2 regions of the Micromonospora sp. URMC 103 genome follow, and region 2 is predicted to be linked to the other one. Evidence: riboswitches for the same ligand, from Rfam matches in the RefSeq annotation. Region 2 holds a riboswitch; the other holds the start of a gene.
What was found. Region 2 has a riboswitch for ZMP and ZTP ahead of ACSNOA_RS13640 (bifunctional 5,10-methylenetetrahydrofolate dehydrogenase/5,10-methenyltetrahydrofolate cyclohydrolase). Riboswitches for the same ligand answer to the same signal wherever they lie in the genome.

Region 1 (8,433 bases), 1.2 Mb from region 2:
CGTGCCGATTCGTTGACACACCGTGTTCACACGGTGGCAAAGTGCGACCACCACCGCGCGGCCGTCCTGCGTGGACGGTCATAATGGGCCCCATGGTTGCCTGGGAGTACGCGTTGCTGGTCCGCCGTTACCAGGGGCAGGGCCGCAATTTCCACGTGTCGTTCGTCTGGTACGGCCCGGACGGGTCGCGCAAGGACATCACGCCCTACGGCGACACCGCGATCGCGCACCTCAACCGGGTCGGCCGTGAGGGTTGGGAGCTGGTGTCCGCGGCCGAGGACGTCAACAACGTGCAGGGCAGCACCGAGGTGCACCGCTACCACCTGAAGCGACCGATCGCCTGACCCGCCCCTGTTTCCGTCGATCATGCAGTCGTGGTGGGGGACGTACTCCCCGAACCGGGGTGATCCGGGCACCACAACTGCATGATCGGCCGGCGAGGGTGGGTCAGGTCAGGTCGACGTTCGGGTACAGGGGGAAGCCGGTCAGGAGTTCGCTGGCCTGGCGGCTGACCTTGTCGGCGACGGCCGGGTCGAGCGCGTACTTGGCCTTCGAGGCGGTGCCGTCGGGGTTGGCGCCCGCCGTCGTCCGGCTCAGCACGGTGTGGATCAGCTCGGCGATCGTGTCCATCTCCCCGGTGCCGAGACCGCGGGTGGTCAGCGCGGGCGTGCCGATCCGGATGCCCGACGTGTACCAGGCGCCGTTGGGGTCCTGCGGGACCGAGTTGCGGTTGGTCACGATGCCCGAGTCGAGCAGCGCCTGCTCGGCCTGCCGGCCGGTCAGCCCGTACGACGTGACGTCGATGATCGCCAGGTGGTTGTCGGTGCCGCCGGTCACCAGGCGGGCGCCGCGGCGGACCAGCCCCTCGGCGAGCGCCTGAGCGTTGGCCACGATCCGCTGGGCGTAGTCCGCGAAGTCGGGCCGGCGGGCCTCGGCGAGCGCGACCGCCTTGGCCGCCATGACGTGCGGCAGCGGGCCGCCCAGCACCATGGGGCAGCCCCGGTCGACCTGCTCGGCCAGCTCCGGCTGGCACAGCACCATGCCGCCGCGCGGCCCACGGAGCGACTTGTGGGTGGTCGTGGTGACGATGTGCGCGTGCGGCACCGGGTCGAAGTCGCCGGTGAAGACCTTGCCGGCGACCAGCCCGGCGAAGTGCGCCATGTCGACCATGAAGGTGGCGCCCACGGAGTCGGCGATCTCCCGCAGGATCCGGAAGTTGACCTTCCGCGGGTACGCCGAGTAGCCGCCCACCAGGATCAGCGGCTTGAACTCGCGGGCGATCTCCGCCACCTTGTCGTAGTCGATGAGGCCGGTCACCGGGTCGGTGCCGTAGCTGCGCTGGTCGAACATCTTGCCCGAGATGTTCGGGCGGAAGCCGTGGGTGAGGTGCCCGCCGGCGTCCAGCGACATGCCGAGCATCCGCTGGTTGCCCAGCTCCCGGCGCAGCGCGAACCAGTCCGCCTCGGTGAGGTCGTTGACCTGGCGGGCCTGCGCCCTGCGCAGCGCCGGCGCCTCCACCCGGTCGGCCAGCACCGCCCAGAACGCCACGAGGTTCGCGTCGATGCCCGAGTGCGGCTGCACGTACGCGTGCGCGGCGCCGAACAGCTCCCGCGCGTGCTCGGCGGCGAGCGCCTCCACGGTGTCGACGTTCTGGCAACCGGCGTAGAAGCGGCGGCCCACGGTGCCCTCGGCGTACTTGTCGCTGAACCAGTTGCCCATGGCCAGCAGGGTGGCCGGGGAGGCGTAGTTCTCGCTGGCGATCAACTTCAGCGACTCGCGCTGGTCGGCCAGCTCGGCGGCGATGGCGCCGGCCACCCGGGGCTCGACGGCGCGGATCACCTCGAGCGCGCTGCGGAAGGCGGTGGATTCGGCGTTCGGCGACGACATGCGACCTCCTACTGACGTACGGAAGGCCCAGGCGCTCGGCATGCGTCCTCGTGACGGGGCCGCTCCCCGATGGTTCTCCATCCCCAACGCGCCAGTAACGGCCCGGGCAGATCCTACCCAACGGCGTGCCGGTGACCTCGACCGCGGCCGGTGTGGTTGGCCGGGCCGTGACGGGGCACACCGGTACGGGCGGGCCGTGACACCGGTGCGGGTCCGGCCGCACGCGACGAGAGGAGCAGGACCATGACCACACCGACCGGCGAGCGACCGCTCGCCGTGGTGACCGGCGCGTCCAGCGGCATCGGGTACGAGCTGGCCGCGCAGTTCGCCGAACACGGCTTCGACCTGGTGGTCGCGGCCGAGGACGACGGCATCGAGACGGCCGCCGCGAAGCTGCGCCGCGACGGCGGGCCGCAGGTGCGGCCGGTCCGCGTCGACCTGGCCCGCGCCGACGGGGTGGAGGAGCTGGCGGCGGCGGTCGCCGCCACGGGGCGCCCGGTCGACGCGCTGGCGCTCAACGCCGGGCGGGGCGCCGGCGGCGCCTTCGTCGGCGGCACCGACCTGGCCGACGAGCTGAACATCGTCGACCTCAACGTGCGGTCGACCGTGCACCTGGCCAAGCGCATCCTGCCGGGCATGGTGCGGCGGGGCGCCGGGCGGGTGCTGTTCACCTCGTCGATCGCCTCGACCATGCCGGGCCCGTTCCAGGCCGTCTACAACGGGTCGAAGTCCTTCGTCCAGTCGTTCGCCGAGGCGCTGCGCACCGAGCTGAAGGACACCGGGGTGACGGTGACCTCGTTGATGCCCGGGCCGACCGACACCGAGTTCTTCGCGCGCGCCGACATGGAGGACACCAAGATCGGCGCGGGGCACAAGGACGACCCCCGCACGGTGGCGGAGCAGGGCTTCGCGGCCATGATGCGCGGCGACCAGACGGTGTCGGCCGGGTCGCTGCGGAACAAGGTGCAGACCGCGGTCGGCAAGATCGTGCCGGACAAGCTGAAGTCGGAGCAGCACAGCCGGATGGCCGAGCCCGGCTCGGCGAGCTGACCTCCGCGCACGGCGACGGGCCCGGCGTGCGCCGGGCCCGTCGCGTTGCCGGTGTGCCGCCCGCTCAGGCCGTCACGGCGTCGAGGGACTTCTTGACCGCCTTGGGGTCGGTCGGCTTGCGCGGCGCGTCCGCCCGCAGGTCGATCATCCGCTGGCCGATCTCCTGGAGCTGCTTGCGGCCGAGCGCGTCACGCACCTTGGGGAACCACTCCTGCTCCTCCTCCTCGACGTGGTGCAGCACGTTCTCGATGAGCACCGTCGTCTTGGCGTTGAAGTGCTCGTCCTCGGCGTCCATGGCGAACAGCTCGGCGCAGAGCACGTCGGCCACGTGGTGCTCCTCGTACGACTCGAGGATGTCGTCCTCCAGGTCCGGCAGGAGCTTGCGGACCTCCGGGTACATCACCTCGTTCTCGAGATAGGTGTGGACGGTGAGCGCCTCCAGGATCTGACCCACCAGTTTCTGCCGCTCGGCGGCCGGGCCCTCCTGGGCGTCCTGGAACGCCTTGAAGAGACGGCGCATCTCCTTGTGGTCCTCTTTGAGCACGACGATCGCATCGGTGGACACCGGCTGACCTCCTCGGTTGTGGTCGGGGTGATCGTCCGGTACCCCGGCGATGATCTGCGGAAACACGGTGCGGCCCGGCGCCTGCGCGCCGGGCCGCACGGTCATCCGTCCGGGGTGGTCAGCGCACCACGTTGTACGCGTTCACCATGCCCGCGCCGTAGAACCCGTTGCGGGCCCCGCCGGTGCAGGTGGCGTCGTACGCGCTGCCGAGCGCCGGCACCGGGTTGTAGACCCCGGTCGGGCAGGGCTTGGCCACCGCCGTGTTCTCGAGGAACGCGGCGAGCTGGCCCGGGTTCATGCCGGGGTGGGCGGAGACCGCCAGGGCGGCGACGCCGGTCGCGTGCGGACCGGACATCGAGGTGCCCTGCTTGTAACCCCACCCGTTGGTCCGGGTGACGGTGTTGAAGGTGGTGGACAGGATCTGGTCGGTGGTCGTCGACCGGGCACCCTGGGTGCGGAACCGGCTGTCACCACCGGGAGCGGTGACGTCCACGACGCCCTGACCGTACGAGGAGTAGTAGCTCTTCTCCCCGGTCGGGCCGACCGCCGAGACGGTCAGGACACCCGGCGCCTCGGCCGGCAGGTCGAGGCAGGCGCTGTTGATCTCGCGGGTCTCCGGGGTGCCGTTGTTCGGGCTCCCCGTGTCGACCGTCTTGTGCTGCAGGTCGACGTTCGAGTTGCCGGCGGAGGCGATGTTGAGCACGCCCTTGTTCGCCGAGTAGCGGATGGCCCGCTGGACGGCCTGCCACACCGGGCGCTGGCGCGCGTCGTTGCGGCAGTTGAACTCCCACGGGTCGATGTAGTAGCTGTTGTTGGTCACCTGCATGCCGTGGTCGGCGGCCCAGACGAAGCCGCAGACCGCGGCCTCGGGGTAGATGAAGCCGTCGTCGTTGACGACCTTGACGGCGGCCACCTTGACGCCGGGGGCGATGCCGGTGACGCCGACGCCGTTGACGGCGGCGGCGATCGTGCCGGCCACGTGCGTGCCGTGGTCCGAGGTGGTCGGGTTCCAGGCCGCCTCGGTGGTGTCGACGACGCCGCCGACGCAGGACGTGCTCTTGTCCCTGGCGATCTGGCTGGCCAGGTCGGGGTGGGTGCTGGAGATGCCGCTGTCCAGCACGCCCACCACCACGTCGGGGCTGCCGGCGTTGACGGCGTGGGCCTGCGGGACGTCGATCATCGGCATGTCCCACTGCTGGCCGTAGAGCGGTTCGGCGGTCGGGTCGGCGGTGACGTTCGCGACGGCCGGCGCGGAGACCTCCACGGTCTCGCCCTCGTCCAGGGCGCTGCCGAGGCCGGCGGTGGACGCGACCGACTCGACCCCGGCGCCGGCCACCGCGGTGGCGAAGTCGGGGTTGGTCGAGCGGACGACGAGCACGCCGATCTGGTCGTAGCGGGCCACCACCGTGCCCCGCGCGGCGGTCACCCGGGCCGCCGCCTTGTCCGCCTTCGCGCCCTGCGGGGCGAGGACGAGGAACGTGGACTCGGCGCCGGCGGCCGAGGCCGCCGGCGCCGACCCTCCGGCCACGGCGAGACCGATGCCCAGCGTCAGCGCGGACGCCGCGGCGAGTGTCTTGCGACGAATTTCCTTCACACGGACTCCCAGGGGCGGTTCCCCGCCGGGCGGCGCACACGCGGTGCGGCCCGGCGGAAGGCGGACGGGCTGCCGCCTCCGCCCGTACAGCGCGCAAGGTGAATGTGGCGTTACACACATCCGTCGTGCGGGCGAAGCCCTGTCAGACGGTGGCGAGGGTGTGCGGGATCTCGTCCAGCAGCTCACGGGCCAGGAAGCCGATGCGCCCGTACTGCGGAACGAGCCGCTGGCCGCTCACCGCGTGGGCGTACGCCGCCCAGCAGGCGGCCTGCGCCGGCCCGGCGCCGCGGGACAGCAGGCCGGCGAGGAGCCCCGACCGCACGTCGCCGCTGCCCGAGGTGCCCAAGCCGGCGTCGCCGCTCTCCTCCCGCCAGCCGCGCCCGTCCGGGGTGGCGATGTGCCCGTGGAGGGACACCACGGCGTCGTACCGGCCGGCCAGCTCGGCCGCGTCGGCGTCCAGGTCGTCGCCGGGGTCCCGACCCAGCAGGTGCCCGGCCTCGGTGAGGTTGGGGGTGAGCACCACCGGCCGCCCGGAGCCGACCAGCAGGTCCGGTTCGTGGCTGAGGGCGCCGAGGGCGTACGCGTCGAGCACCAGCGCGGTCTCCTGCCGCGCCGCGTCGAGCACGAGGTGCAGCAGCCGCCGGGTCTCGTCGATCTCCTTGAGGCCCGGGCCGACGGCCACGACGTCCGCGTCCGCGACCAGGTCGGCGAGCTGGTCACCGGGTGCGCCGTCGACCGCCCCGCTGCCCGTCTCCGGCAGCCCCACCACCAGCGCCTCGGGCACCTGGATGCTGAGCGCGGCGGCGGTGGACTCGGCGGCCGCCAGTTGCAGCACCCCGGCGCCGGCCCGCAGCGCGGCCACCCCGGCCAGCAGCACCGCTCCGGGGGTGAAGCGGGACCCGCCGACCACGAGCACGGTGCCGCGGTTCTCCTTTCCGCCGCTCGGGACGGGCAGCGCCCAGTCGCGCAACAGCGCCGGGGTGATCACCTGCGGGTCAGACCGGTTTGGCATGGACCTCGTCCTCTCTGGTGCGCCGCGTGGCCTGCCGGTGCAGGTGGCCGACGTCGTTGAAGCAGTCGAGCGCCAGCCGTCCCGAGGCGTCGGCCGACCAGCCGGTGACCGCGCAGTTCATGATCAGCTGTTGGCGGGTCAGCGCCATGAGTTGCGCCTCGGTCAACCCCTCGACGAGGTAGCGGAGCACGAAGACGAGCGCGTCGTGGCCGACGAGCAACACCCGCTGGCCCTCGTGGTCCCGGCGCAGGTCGCCGAGGAGCGTACGCAGGCGCAGCGCGACGTCGGCCCAGCTCTCGCCGCCCGGCGGGCGGTAGTAGAACTTGCCGAGCCGGGTGCGCCGCTCCGCCTCCTCCGGATAGCGGGCGCGTACGCCGTGCGGGGTCAACCCGTCGAGGATCCCCAGCTCCCGGTCCCGCAGCCGCTCGTCCCGGCTCAGCGGGATCCCGGTGCCGTCCAGGGCCAGCTCGGCGGTGCGGACCGCGCGCAGGTACGGCGACGCCACGGCGACGTCCGGCCGTCGGTGCGCCGGCAGCCCGGCGATCCAGCGTCCGGTGGCCCGGGCCTGCTTCTCGCCGGTGGGGGAGAGCGGCACGTCGGCGTCCCGGTGGGTCAGATCGATCAGCTCGGCCCCGGACGACTCCGCCCGCGCGGCGGCCACGTTCGCCGTGCTCTCGCCGTGTCGGATGATCTGAAGTGACGCCAGTTCCGCCATGCGGCAACCCCTACCCGACGACCGGCCCGGGTAACCGCGCCGCAGCGCCGGTCGCGTCCGTCGCGCGGCGTACGGGCGCGGGCGTGAAGCCGGTGAGGCCGGGTAAGCGCCGGGTCCACGAGAGCCGACAGGGGAGGTGCGCGCCGTGGCGACCATGACGAAGGAACAGAAGAGCCCGGTGAAGGACAAGAACTACGACCTGATCCGGACGTTGCAGATGTCGCTGGAGCACGTCTACCGCATGGAGACGTACATCCAGGACGCCGAGCAGCGCGGCGACAGCGAGCTCGTCAACTGGTTCCGCATGATCCAGGAGAACAACCGCAAGGCGGGCGACCAGGGCAAGCAGATGCTCATGGCCCGCATGCAGCAGGAACAGCGCTGACCGGGGTGTCGATGGGCCGGGTGGACCCCAGGGGGCACCCGGCCGCCGCCGTGGGTTGCCCGGCGGACGAGGCCCCGGCGCTCAGGGGCGCCGTTGCAGCAGGGCGACCGTCATCCTGCGCGGGTGCTCGACGCGGACCACGTCGTACCGCTCGGTCAGCGCGGCCGACTGCTTGCGCGGCAGGCCGGTCAACGGCGCGTCGGTGACCTCGGCCAGCACGACCCAGATCCGCGGCTCGTCCCGCAGACAGCGCGCCGGCTCCGGGCAGTCCGCGCCGAACAGCTCCCCGCGGTCCGCCGCCGACTGCGCCTCGAAGACGTTGCGGAGCGTGACGTCCTTCGGCAGGTAGTAGCGCACCCCCGGGCCGTGCATCCACCACCAGGGACCGCCGGCCACCATGCCGTCGCCGGGCTGGTAGTCCGCCGCGACGAGTCGGGCCGCCTCCGAGTAGGCGAGCGGCTGGAACGCCCGGGCCTGCGGGTAGGTGTACCAGCTGTGCGAGAACTCGGCCCGTAGCGCCTGCTGGCCGGGGACGGCCAGGGCCGCGACCAGCACCAGTGCCGCCGCCACCAGCGGGACGCGCCGGAGCGCGCCGATGCCGGCGCCGGCGAGCACCGCCCAGGCGGGCAGGAGGAAGAGCAGGTACTTGGAGAAGAAGTAGTTGATGTCGCCGGTCGAGGCGACGAGGATCACCGGCACGGGCAGCGCGGCGACCACCGCGGCGGTGACGGCCCGGGGCACGACGCCGGCACGGCCCCGGAGGTTCGCGAGCAGACCCAGCCCGGCCAGCGCGGTCACCGCGGCGGCGACCTGCGGCGAGCCGAAGGTCTGCTCCCACACCGTCCAGGGCGGGCTGTCCGGGATCCAGCTGATCTGCCGCCCGGCCTGCCGCATCCCGCGCAGGACCACCGGCAGGGCGAGAGCGACCCCGGCGGCCGCGGCCAGCGCGAACCGGACCAGCAGCCACCGGCTGCGCTGCCGCCACCAGTGGATCAGGACGGCCGCCCCGTGGCCGAGCAGCAGGGTGAGCGACACGACGTTGAGCACGCCGAGAGCCGCCACCGCCAGCGTGTACACGGCCCAACGCCCCAGACGGGGCCGTTCCAGCGCCCGGAGCAGGAGGAGGGTGGCCAGCGCCGCCCCGAGCACGACGAGCGCGTACGAGCGGGCCTCCTGACCGAACCGGGTGACGGTGGGTACCAGGGCGAAGAGGAAGCCGGCCGCG
Region 2 (8,433 bases):
GACCCCGTAGAGCTCCTGTACGCGGCGGCCGAGGAGATCCTCACGGCGCCGGCCGGTCCAGTCGAGGAAGGTCTGGTTCACCCGTGCCACGACCCCGTCGGGCAGCACGGAGAGGTAGCCGCAGGGCGCGTTCTCGTAGAGGTCCTCGGCGCTCTCGGCCAGCAGCGGACCCAGGGGCTCGGCCGGTTGATCCACCTTCGACGTTATTTCAGGAATTCCCGAACAGCCCGGACGGTCTCCTCCGGGGCGCTCAGGTTGGGGCAGTGCCCGGTGGCGTTCAGCAGCACGAACGTGCTGTTCGGAAGCTGACGGTGGACGTACTCGCCGACCTCGTACGGCGCGATGACGTCGTCGCTGCACTGGAGGACCAGGCTCGGCACCGGGACCTTGGGCAGGTCCGAACGGTTGTCGGACAGGAAGGTGACCCGGGCGAAGTGCCGGGCGATCGCCGGATCGGTCCGGCAGAAGCTGTTGGTCAGCTCGGTCCCGAGCTCCGGGCGCTCCGGGTTGCCCATGATGACCGGCGCCATCGCGGCCGACCAGCCGAGGTAGTTGCTGTCCAGCGATTCGAGCAGCTCGTCGATGTCGGCTCGGCTGAAACCGCCGCGGTAGCCCTCGTCGTCGACGTAGCGGGGGGACGGGCCCACCAGCACCAGGCCGGAGAAGCGGTCGGGCTCAGCGACCGCGGCGAGCACGCCGATCATCGCGCTGACCGAGTGGCCGACGAAGACGACGTCGGACGCGTCCAGCTCCGCCAGGATCTCCAGGACGTCCTCGGCGTAGCCGTGCAGGGACGCGTACCGCTGCGGCCGGTAGGCCGACAGGTCGGAGCCGCCGGCGCCGACGTGGTCGAAGAGCACCACCCGGTGCTCGGCGGCGAACTCCGGGGCGACGAACCGCCACATGTTCTGGTCGCAGCCGAAGCCGTGGGCGAAGACCAGGGTGCGGCCGCCGGTGGCCCCGGTCACCACGACGTTGTTCCGCTTCAGCGCGTTCACGATCGCTGACACTACCGCCGTACCGGGTGCGCGGCCACGCGGGGCGATGTCAGAGGTCGGGGCCGGAGCGGGCGCCTCGACCACGGGGGCGCGTCGCGCCGTCAGCTGGGCGCGGCCTCCGCCACGATGTCGGCGATCGCCTGGAACGGGTCGTACTGGCTGATCTCCTTCGCCAGGACCTCGGCCCGGGAGCGGTAGCCGGGATCCTCCAGCACGCGCCGCACGGCGGCGCGGAGGTCGGCCACCGTGGGCGTGCCGGTGTGCAGGTCGACGCCGGTGCCGCTCCACTCGACGCGGGCGGCCACCTCCGGCTTGTCCTCGCTGGCGCCGGCGACCACCAGCGGGACTCCGTGGTACAGGGCGGTCTGCACGCCGCCGTAACCGCCGTTGGTCACCAGCACGTCAGCGTGCGGCAGCAGCCGGTCGAAGGGTACGAAGCCGGCCAGCCGCACGTTGTCCGGCACCTCGGTCAGTGCCCGCCGTACCCGGTCCGGTCCGTCCTCCCGGGCGGTGGCGGCCACCACGAGGACGTCGAGGTCGGCGAGCGCACGCACCGTGGGGACGACGAGTTCGTCGAGGTCGCCGTTGGCGACGGTCCCCTGGGTGACGACCACGACCGGCCGGCCGGCGGACAGTTCGGGCCACCATTCCGGCTCCTCGTGGTCACCGCCGGCGGCCGGGGGCAGCGTACCGACGAACCGGAGGTTCGGCGGAAGGGCGCGGCGGGGGTACTCGAAGCCGGGCACGGTGAGCTGCAGATAGTGGTCCGTGCGGCGCACGGGTGCCTCGAAGAGAGGATCGGACAGCGTGACGCCCAACGACGCGAACGTCGCCTCGGCGAAGGTCGGCAGCTCGGCGAAGATGGTGAGCGCCTCGGCGTCCAGCGCCGGGCCGGAGGCGGTCGTCTCCGCATCGGGCGACGGGAGGTCGCCGGCACCGGACGTCGGGCCGTCCTGGATCAACAGGGGGATGGCGCCCAGCGTCACAAGCGTCGGGCGTTCCGGCGGCGCGGCGGAGAGGTCGAGCACCGGGATCGACAGGAAGCCGAGGTCACCGATCACCACGTCCGCGGGAAAGTCGGCGAGCAGCTCCCGCAGGCCCCGCACCTGCTCGGGCAGGTGGCCGAGGAAGATGTTGGTGAAGTCGAACGAGAGCTGGGCCGGCCCCGGTGGCAGCGTGGCCCGCAGCGGGAAGTGGGTGTCCAACTCGCGGTCGTCGAGGTCGATCTCCGGCGGCAGTGCCCGGAACCGCGCCCCGGTCGCCCGCGCGCGTCCCGCGAACCGGGATCCGGTGTAGACGACCACGTCGTGACCACGCCGGACCAGGTCCGCCGCCACCGTGAGGACCGGGCTCACGTGTCCCTGAAAGGGAATCGCCGCGGCAACCACCCTCGCCATCCGGGTCTCCTTCGCGCTTTCGAAGCTGTCGATCCCGGCGCGGACCGGCCAGGCACCGTCGACACGTACGCTCCGGCGTGCCCGTTCACGTGACGTGCGTCATGTCGGCGGCCAGCCGGCGCGGGGACGGCCGCCTGGCCGGCGCCGGGCCCGATTGGTAGCCTGCGAGCTGCGCGACTGGCGAGGGTGGGTGACCACCGGGGAGCGCTGACAGCTGGAGCATCGTCCGCCTGGGTGCTCCTCGCCTCGAGGTGAGGAGCCGGACGTGACCGCGACGTTGATGGACGGGCAGACCCTCTCCCGTCAGCTGCTCGATGACACGGCGGGCCGCGCCGCGGCGTTCGCGCGTGCCCACAGGCGCCGGCCCTGCCTGGCGACGGTGCTGGTGGGGGACGACCCCGCCTCCCACACGTACGTGCGGATGAAGGTCAACCGCTGCGCGGCGGTGGGGATCGAGTCGCGCCGCGTCGACCTGCCGTCGGAGACCACCACCGAGCAGCTCGTACGGGTGTTGCGGGACCTGTCCGACGACCGGCAGGTGGACGGCATCCTGTTGCAGCATCCGACGCCGGCGCAGATCGACGAGCGGGCCGCGTTCGAGGCGATCGCCGTCGACAAGGACGTCGACGGGGTGACGGGTGGGTCGTTCGCCGCGATGGCGTTCGGCGAGCCGGGCTTCGTCTCGTGCACGCCGGCGGGCATCATGCGCCTGCTGGACGCCTACGAGGTGCCGCTGCGCGGGCGGCGGGCGGTCGTCGTGGGGCGTAGCGCCATCCTCGGCAAGCCGGCCGGGATGCTGCTGCTGGCCCGGGACGCCACGGTCACGTACTGCCACTCCCGCACGATCGACCTCGCGTCGCACGTCGCCGAGGCCGACGTGGTGGTGGCCGCCGTGGGGCGGCCCGAGCTGGTCCGCGGCGAGTGGATCAAGCCGGGCGCGGTGGTCGTCGACGCCGGTTACAACCCGGGCAACGTGGGCGACGTCGAGTTCGAGGCGGCGGCCGCGCGGGCGAGCCTCATCACCCCGGTGCCCGGTGGGGTGGGCCCCATGACGATCGCCGTGCTGCTGTCCCAGACCGTCGACGCCGCCGAAGCCCACGCCTGACCCCACCCGGCCCCCCGTGGCCGCCGGGCCCATGGGAGGGCGGACTCGTTGTCCTGGGCAACGGAATGCGGGGTAGCGTCGTCGGCGGATCGCCGATGGCGTGCGAGGAGGCTGCGGTGCGGACGACGACGGTGGACGTCGAGACCAGCGACGGGGTGGCGGACGCGTACCTCGTCCGGCCGGACGAGGACGGGCCGTTCCCGGCCGTGCTGGTGTTCATGGACGCGTTCGGGCTGCGGCCCCGGCTGGCCGAGATGGCCGAGCGGATCGCCGAGCGGGGCTACGTGGTGCTGGTGCCGAACCTGTTCTACCGGGCCGGCCGGTCGCCGCTGATCGACCTCTCCCTGCTCGCCGACCCGCAGCAGCGTGGTGCCATCTTCGAGAAGGTCGGCCCGTACGTGGCGGCGCTCACCGGCGAGGTGGTCGCCCGGGACGCCATGGCGTACCTGGACTTCCTGGCCGCCCGCGACGACGTGGCGCCCGGGCCCGTCGCCGTCGTCGGCTACTGCATGGGCGGGATGAACGCGCTGCGGGCCATCGAGGCGTACCCGGACCGGATCGCCGCCCTGGCGAGCTTCCACGCGGGCCGCGTCGTGACCGACGCGCCGGACAGCCCGCACCGGGGCGTCGGCTCGGTCACCGGTGAGCTGTACTTCGCCCACGCCGACCAGGACCGGTCGATGACCGCCGAGCAGATCGCCACGCTGGAGCGGACCCTCGACGACGCCGGGGTGCGCTACCGGTCGGAGGTGTACGAGGGAGCGACGCACGGCTTCACCATGGCCGACACCGCCGAGTACGACGAGCGGGCCACCGAGCGGCACTGGGCGGCCCTGTTCGACCTGCTCGACCGCACGTTCGGCCGCTGACTCCGCCGCCGGCCGGTGGGCGTCCGCCAGCCGACGGCGGGCGCCCCGCGACACGCCACCGGCACACCGCCCGGCATGGGGACGGCGTACCGGGGTAGTTCGCCGGTGTCGGCGTGCTCACGAGGTGAGGTGGCGAATGGCCGGATCGTGGTTGTTGGGCAGCGAGGTGGGCAGGCCGGGGCGGCGGCCCACGGCGCTGCTGGTCGGGGTGCACGAGGAAGAGGGCGGGGACGCCGCCTCGGGCACCGCGATGTCCCTCGCGGAGCTGCGCCGCCTGGCCGACACCGACGGCCTCGCCGTGGCCGACGAGGTCGTGCAGAACCGTCCGAAGCCCGATCCCGCCACCTTCCTCGGCTCCGGCAAGGTCGACGAGTTGGCGGCGCTCGCGGAGCGCACCCGGGCCGACCTTGTGATCGCCGACGGCGAGCTGTCGCCCGGGCAGGTCCGCAACCTGGAGGAACGGGTCGGCGTGCGCGTCGTGGACCGTACGGCGCTGATCCTGGACATCTTCGCCGAACACGCCCGAACCGGCGAGGGCCGGTTGCAGGTGGAGCTGGCGCAGATCGCGTACCAGCTGCCGCGGCTGCGCGGCGACGGCCGGTCGCTGTCGCGGGTGGGTGGTGGCCGTACGGCCGGCGGCGCCGGCATGGGTGTGCGCGGACCGGGTGAGATGCGGTTGGAGACCCAGCGCCGCCGGCTGCGGCAGCGGGCGACCCGCCTGCGCCGCAACGCCGCGGAGCTGGCGCGGCGGCGGGAGCGCACCCGTAACCGGCGGGCCCGCAACCAGGTGCCGTCGGTGTCCATCACCGGCTACACCAACGCCGGGAAGTCGGCGCTGCTCAACCGGCTCACCGGTGCGGACGCCCAGGTGCAGGACGTGCTGTTCGCGACGCTGGACCCCACGGTCCGCCGGTTGACCGTCGGCGGCCTGGCCTTCACGGTCACCGACACGGTGGGTTTCGTCCGGCACCTTCCGCACCAGTTGGTGGACGCGTTCCGCTCGACGCTGGAGGAGGTCACCGGAAGCGACCTGGCGGTGCACGTGGTCGACGCGTCCGCGCCCGACGCGCTCGACCAGATCACCACGGTGCACGGGGTGCTCAGCGAGATCGGCGCCGGTGACGTGCCGGAGCTGCTCGTGCTCAACAAGATCGACGTGGCGCCGTCGGACTGGGTGGACTGCCTGTGCCGGGTCCACCCGGAGGCGGTGCCCGTCTCGGCGCTGACCGGCGCCGGGATCGCCGACCTGCGGACGACGCTGGCGGAGCGGCTGCGCCGGCGCTGACCGTCCACGGTCGTGCCGGGACATTTGCGGTCGGCTGTGAAGTTTCGGCCCCGAACGTGACGGATACATCATGTCGCACCCTTCGATGAAAGGACCCGACATGGTGAGCAGCTCCGGCACCGCCGCTGGCACGAAGCACCCCGTCCGTACGGCCGCCCAGGTCGTCGGCGTGGTCTTCCTGCTGGTCGGTGTGCTCGGCTTCATCCCCGGCATCACCAGCAACTACGACACATTGACGTTCGCCGGCCACGAATCCGAGGCGAAGTTGCTCGGCGTGTTCCAGGTGTCCATCCTGCACAACCTGGTCCACCTCGCGTTCGGCGTGGCGGGGCTGGCGCTGGCCCGCACGGTCTCCGGCGCCCGCAGTTACCTGATCGGCGGCGGCGCCGTCTACCTGGTGCTCTGGCTCTACGGCCTGGTCATCGACCACGAGAGTGGGGCCAACTTCGTCCCGCTCAACGGCGCCGACAACTGGCTGCACCTGCTCCTCGGCCTCGGCATGATCGCCCTGGGCGTCGCGCTGACCCGCGGCCGCGCCGTCGAGCGGAGCTGACCGCCTCCCCGGCCACCCGGTCACGACCGTCCGCCGGCGCCGCACCCACCCCCGGTGCGGCGCCGGCGCACGTCCGGACCCGGGCGTAGCGCCGCGGCCGTGGGACCGGTGATGCGTGAGTCGCCCGCAAGCAGCAGGATGGTTGCGGGCGGTGGCCGCGGGCCGCCGCCGGCCCCGACGCGCTCGGGGCGACGCCGTGGAAGGAGACCCGTGTCGTCCACCCTGCTCTCCCGCCGCGACCTGCGGTTCCTGCTGTACGACTGGCTGGACGTGCCCGCGCTGACCACCCGACCGCGGTACGCCGAGCACTCCCGGGAGACGTTCGACGCGGTGCTGGACCTCGCCGAGCGGGTGGCCACCGAACACTTCGCCCCGCACAACCGCGCCGCCGACCTCGACGAACCCACCTTCGACGGCCGGCACGTGCGTCTCGTCCCCGAGGTCAAGGCCGCGCTGGACGTGTTCGCCGACACCGGACTGCTCGCATCCACACTCGACGAGTCGGTGGGCGGCATGCAGCTGCCGCACTCCGTGGCGGCCGCCTGCTTCGCCTGGTTCCAGGCGGCGAACGTCGCCACCTCGGCGTACCCGATGCTCACCCTCGGCAACGCCAACCTGCTGCTCGCGTACGGCACCGCGGAGCAGGTGGACACGTGGGTGCGCCCCATGCTGGAGGGGCGCTACTTCGGCACCATGTGCCTGTCCGAGCCGCACGCGGGCAGCTCGCTGGCCGACATCACGACCCGGGCCGAGCCGCAGGACGACGGCAGCTACCGGCTGTACGGCACCAAGATGTGGATCTCCGGTGGCGACCACGAGCTGAGCGAGAACATCGTCCACCTGGTGCTGGCCCGCATTCCCGGCGGCCCGCCCGGCGTGAAGGGCATCTCGCTGTTCGTCGTACCCAAGGTGCTGCCCGGCCCCGACGGCGCGCCCGGCGCCCGCAACGACGTCGTGCTGGTCGGCCTCAACCACAAGATGGGCTACCGGGGCACCACCAACACCCTGCTCAGTTTCGGCGACGGCGGGCACGAGCCGCACGGCCGGCCCGGCGCGGTCGGCTACCTGGTGGGCGAGCCGCACCAGGGGCTCGCGCAGATGTTCCACATGATGAACGAGGCGCGGATCGGGGTGGGCGCCGGCGCCACGGCGCTCGGCTACACGGGCTACCTCAAGTCCCTGGCGTACGCGCGGCAACGCCCGCAGGGCCGTCCGCTCGCCGCCAAGGATCCCGCCACGCCGCAGGTGCCCATCGTGGCCCACCCCGACGTGAAACGGATGCTGCTCGCGCAGAAGAGCTACGTGGAGGGCGCGCTGGCGCTCGTGCTCTACTGCGGTCGGCTGCTCGACGAGCAGAGGACCGCGCCCGAGGCGGCCGACCGGGACCGGGCGAGGCTGTTGCTGGACGTGCTCACCCCGATCGTGAAGAGCTGGCCGTCGCAGTGGTGCCTCGCCGCCAACGACCTGGCCATCCAGGTGCACGGTGGCGCCGGCTACACCCGCGACCACGACGTCGAGCAGCACTGGCGCGACAACCGGCTCAACCCGATCCACGAGGGCACCCACGGCATCCAGGCGCTGGACCTGCTGGGCCGCAAGGTGGTCATGCGCAACGGCGCCGGCCTCGCGGCGCTGGCCGCGGCGATCGGGGCGACCGTCGAGCGAGCCCGGCGGGCCGGCGGTGAGGCCGCCGACCTGGCCGGCCGGCTCGACGACGCGGTGGGGCGGGTGGGCGCCGTCACCCGCCGGCTCTGGGGCACCGGTGACCCCGAGACCGCGCTCGCCAACGCGAGCCTCTACCTCGAGGCGGTCGGCCACGTGGTGATCGCCTGGATGTGGCTGGAGCAGCTGCTCGCCGCCGACGCGGCGGCGGCCGCCGGCGGGGGCGACGCGGACCTGTACGCGGGCAAGCGGCACGCCGCGCGCTGGTTCTTCCGCTACGAGTTGCCCCGCACCGGCCCGCAGTTCGACCTGCTGGAGAGCCTGGACCGGACGACCGTGGAGATGCGCGACTCCTGGTTCTGAGGGGACGGCAGCCGGGCGCCCGGGTGCCCGGCAGCCGACGTGCGCCGGCCGGCTCCGCGGGGGCCGGCCCACCAGCCGCGCCGGGCGGGGACGGCCCTTCAGCCGCCGAGCCGGGCGGGGACGGCCCTTCAGCCGCCGAGCCGGGCCACGTAGACGGTGTTGGCCGACTCGCCGCCGGTGAGCGGGTTGGGAAACGGCACG

Region 1: it holds a riboswitch for ZMP and ZTP, as region 2 does, so the genes downstream of both, ACSNOA_RS18935 (glycine hydroxymethyltransferase) here and ACSNOA_RS13640 (bifunctional 5,10-methylenetetrahydrofolate dehydrogenase/5,10-methenyltetrahydrofolate cyclohydrolase) in region 2, are expected to answer to the same signal.

The regions. Positions count from the first base shown of each region.
Region 1 is NZ_JBPQTR010000005.1:1,253,651-1,262,083, reverse strand. Features, by position in the region: gene ACSNOA_RS18945 (alpha-hydroxy acid oxidase) at 1-16, shown strand, start outside; gene ACSNOA_RS18940 (hypothetical protein) at 84-344, shown strand; gene ACSNOA_RS18935 (glycine hydroxymethyltransferase) at 448-1,887, opposite strand; ZMP/ZTP riboswitch at 1,906-1,996, opposite strand; gene ACSNOA_RS18930 (SDR family NAD(P)-dependent oxidoreductase) at 2,131-2,937, shown strand; gene ACSNOA_RS18925 (hemerythrin domain-containing protein) at 3,002-3,502, opposite strand; gene ACSNOA_RS18920 (S8 family peptidase) at 3,621-5,096, opposite strand; gene ACSNOA_RS18915 (NAD(P)H-hydrate dehydratase) at 5,239-6,108, opposite strand; gene ACSNOA_RS18910 (histidine phosphatase family protein) at 6,092-6,823, opposite strand; gene ACSNOA_RS18905 (hypothetical protein) at 6,978-7,208, shown strand; gene ACSNOA_RS18900 (glycosyltransferase family 39 protein) at 7,290-8,433, opposite strand, start outside.
Region 2 is NZ_JBPQTR010000005.1:52,608-61,040, forward strand. Features, by position in the region: gene ACSNOA_RS13625 (SpoIIE family protein phosphatase) at 1-195, opposite strand, end outside; gene ACSNOA_RS13630 (alpha/beta fold hydrolase) at 204-998, opposite strand; gene ACSNOA_RS13635 (glycosyltransferase) at 1,100-2,395, opposite strand; ZMP/ZTP riboswitch at 2,559-2,638, shown strand; gene ACSNOA_RS13640 (bifunctional 5,10-methylenetetrahydrofolate dehydrogenase/5,10-methenyltetrahydrofolate cyclohydrolase) at 2,661-3,500, shown strand; gene ACSNOA_RS13645 (dienelactone hydrolase family protein) at 3,617-4,369, shown strand; gene hflX (GTPase HflX) at 4,506-5,654, shown strand; gene ACSNOA_RS13655 (DUF4383 domain-containing protein) at 5,755-6,207, shown strand; gene ACSNOA_RS13660 (acyl-CoA dehydrogenase) at 6,418-8,232, shown strand; gene ACSNOA_RS13665 (spermidine synthase) at 8,361-8,433, opposite strand, start outside.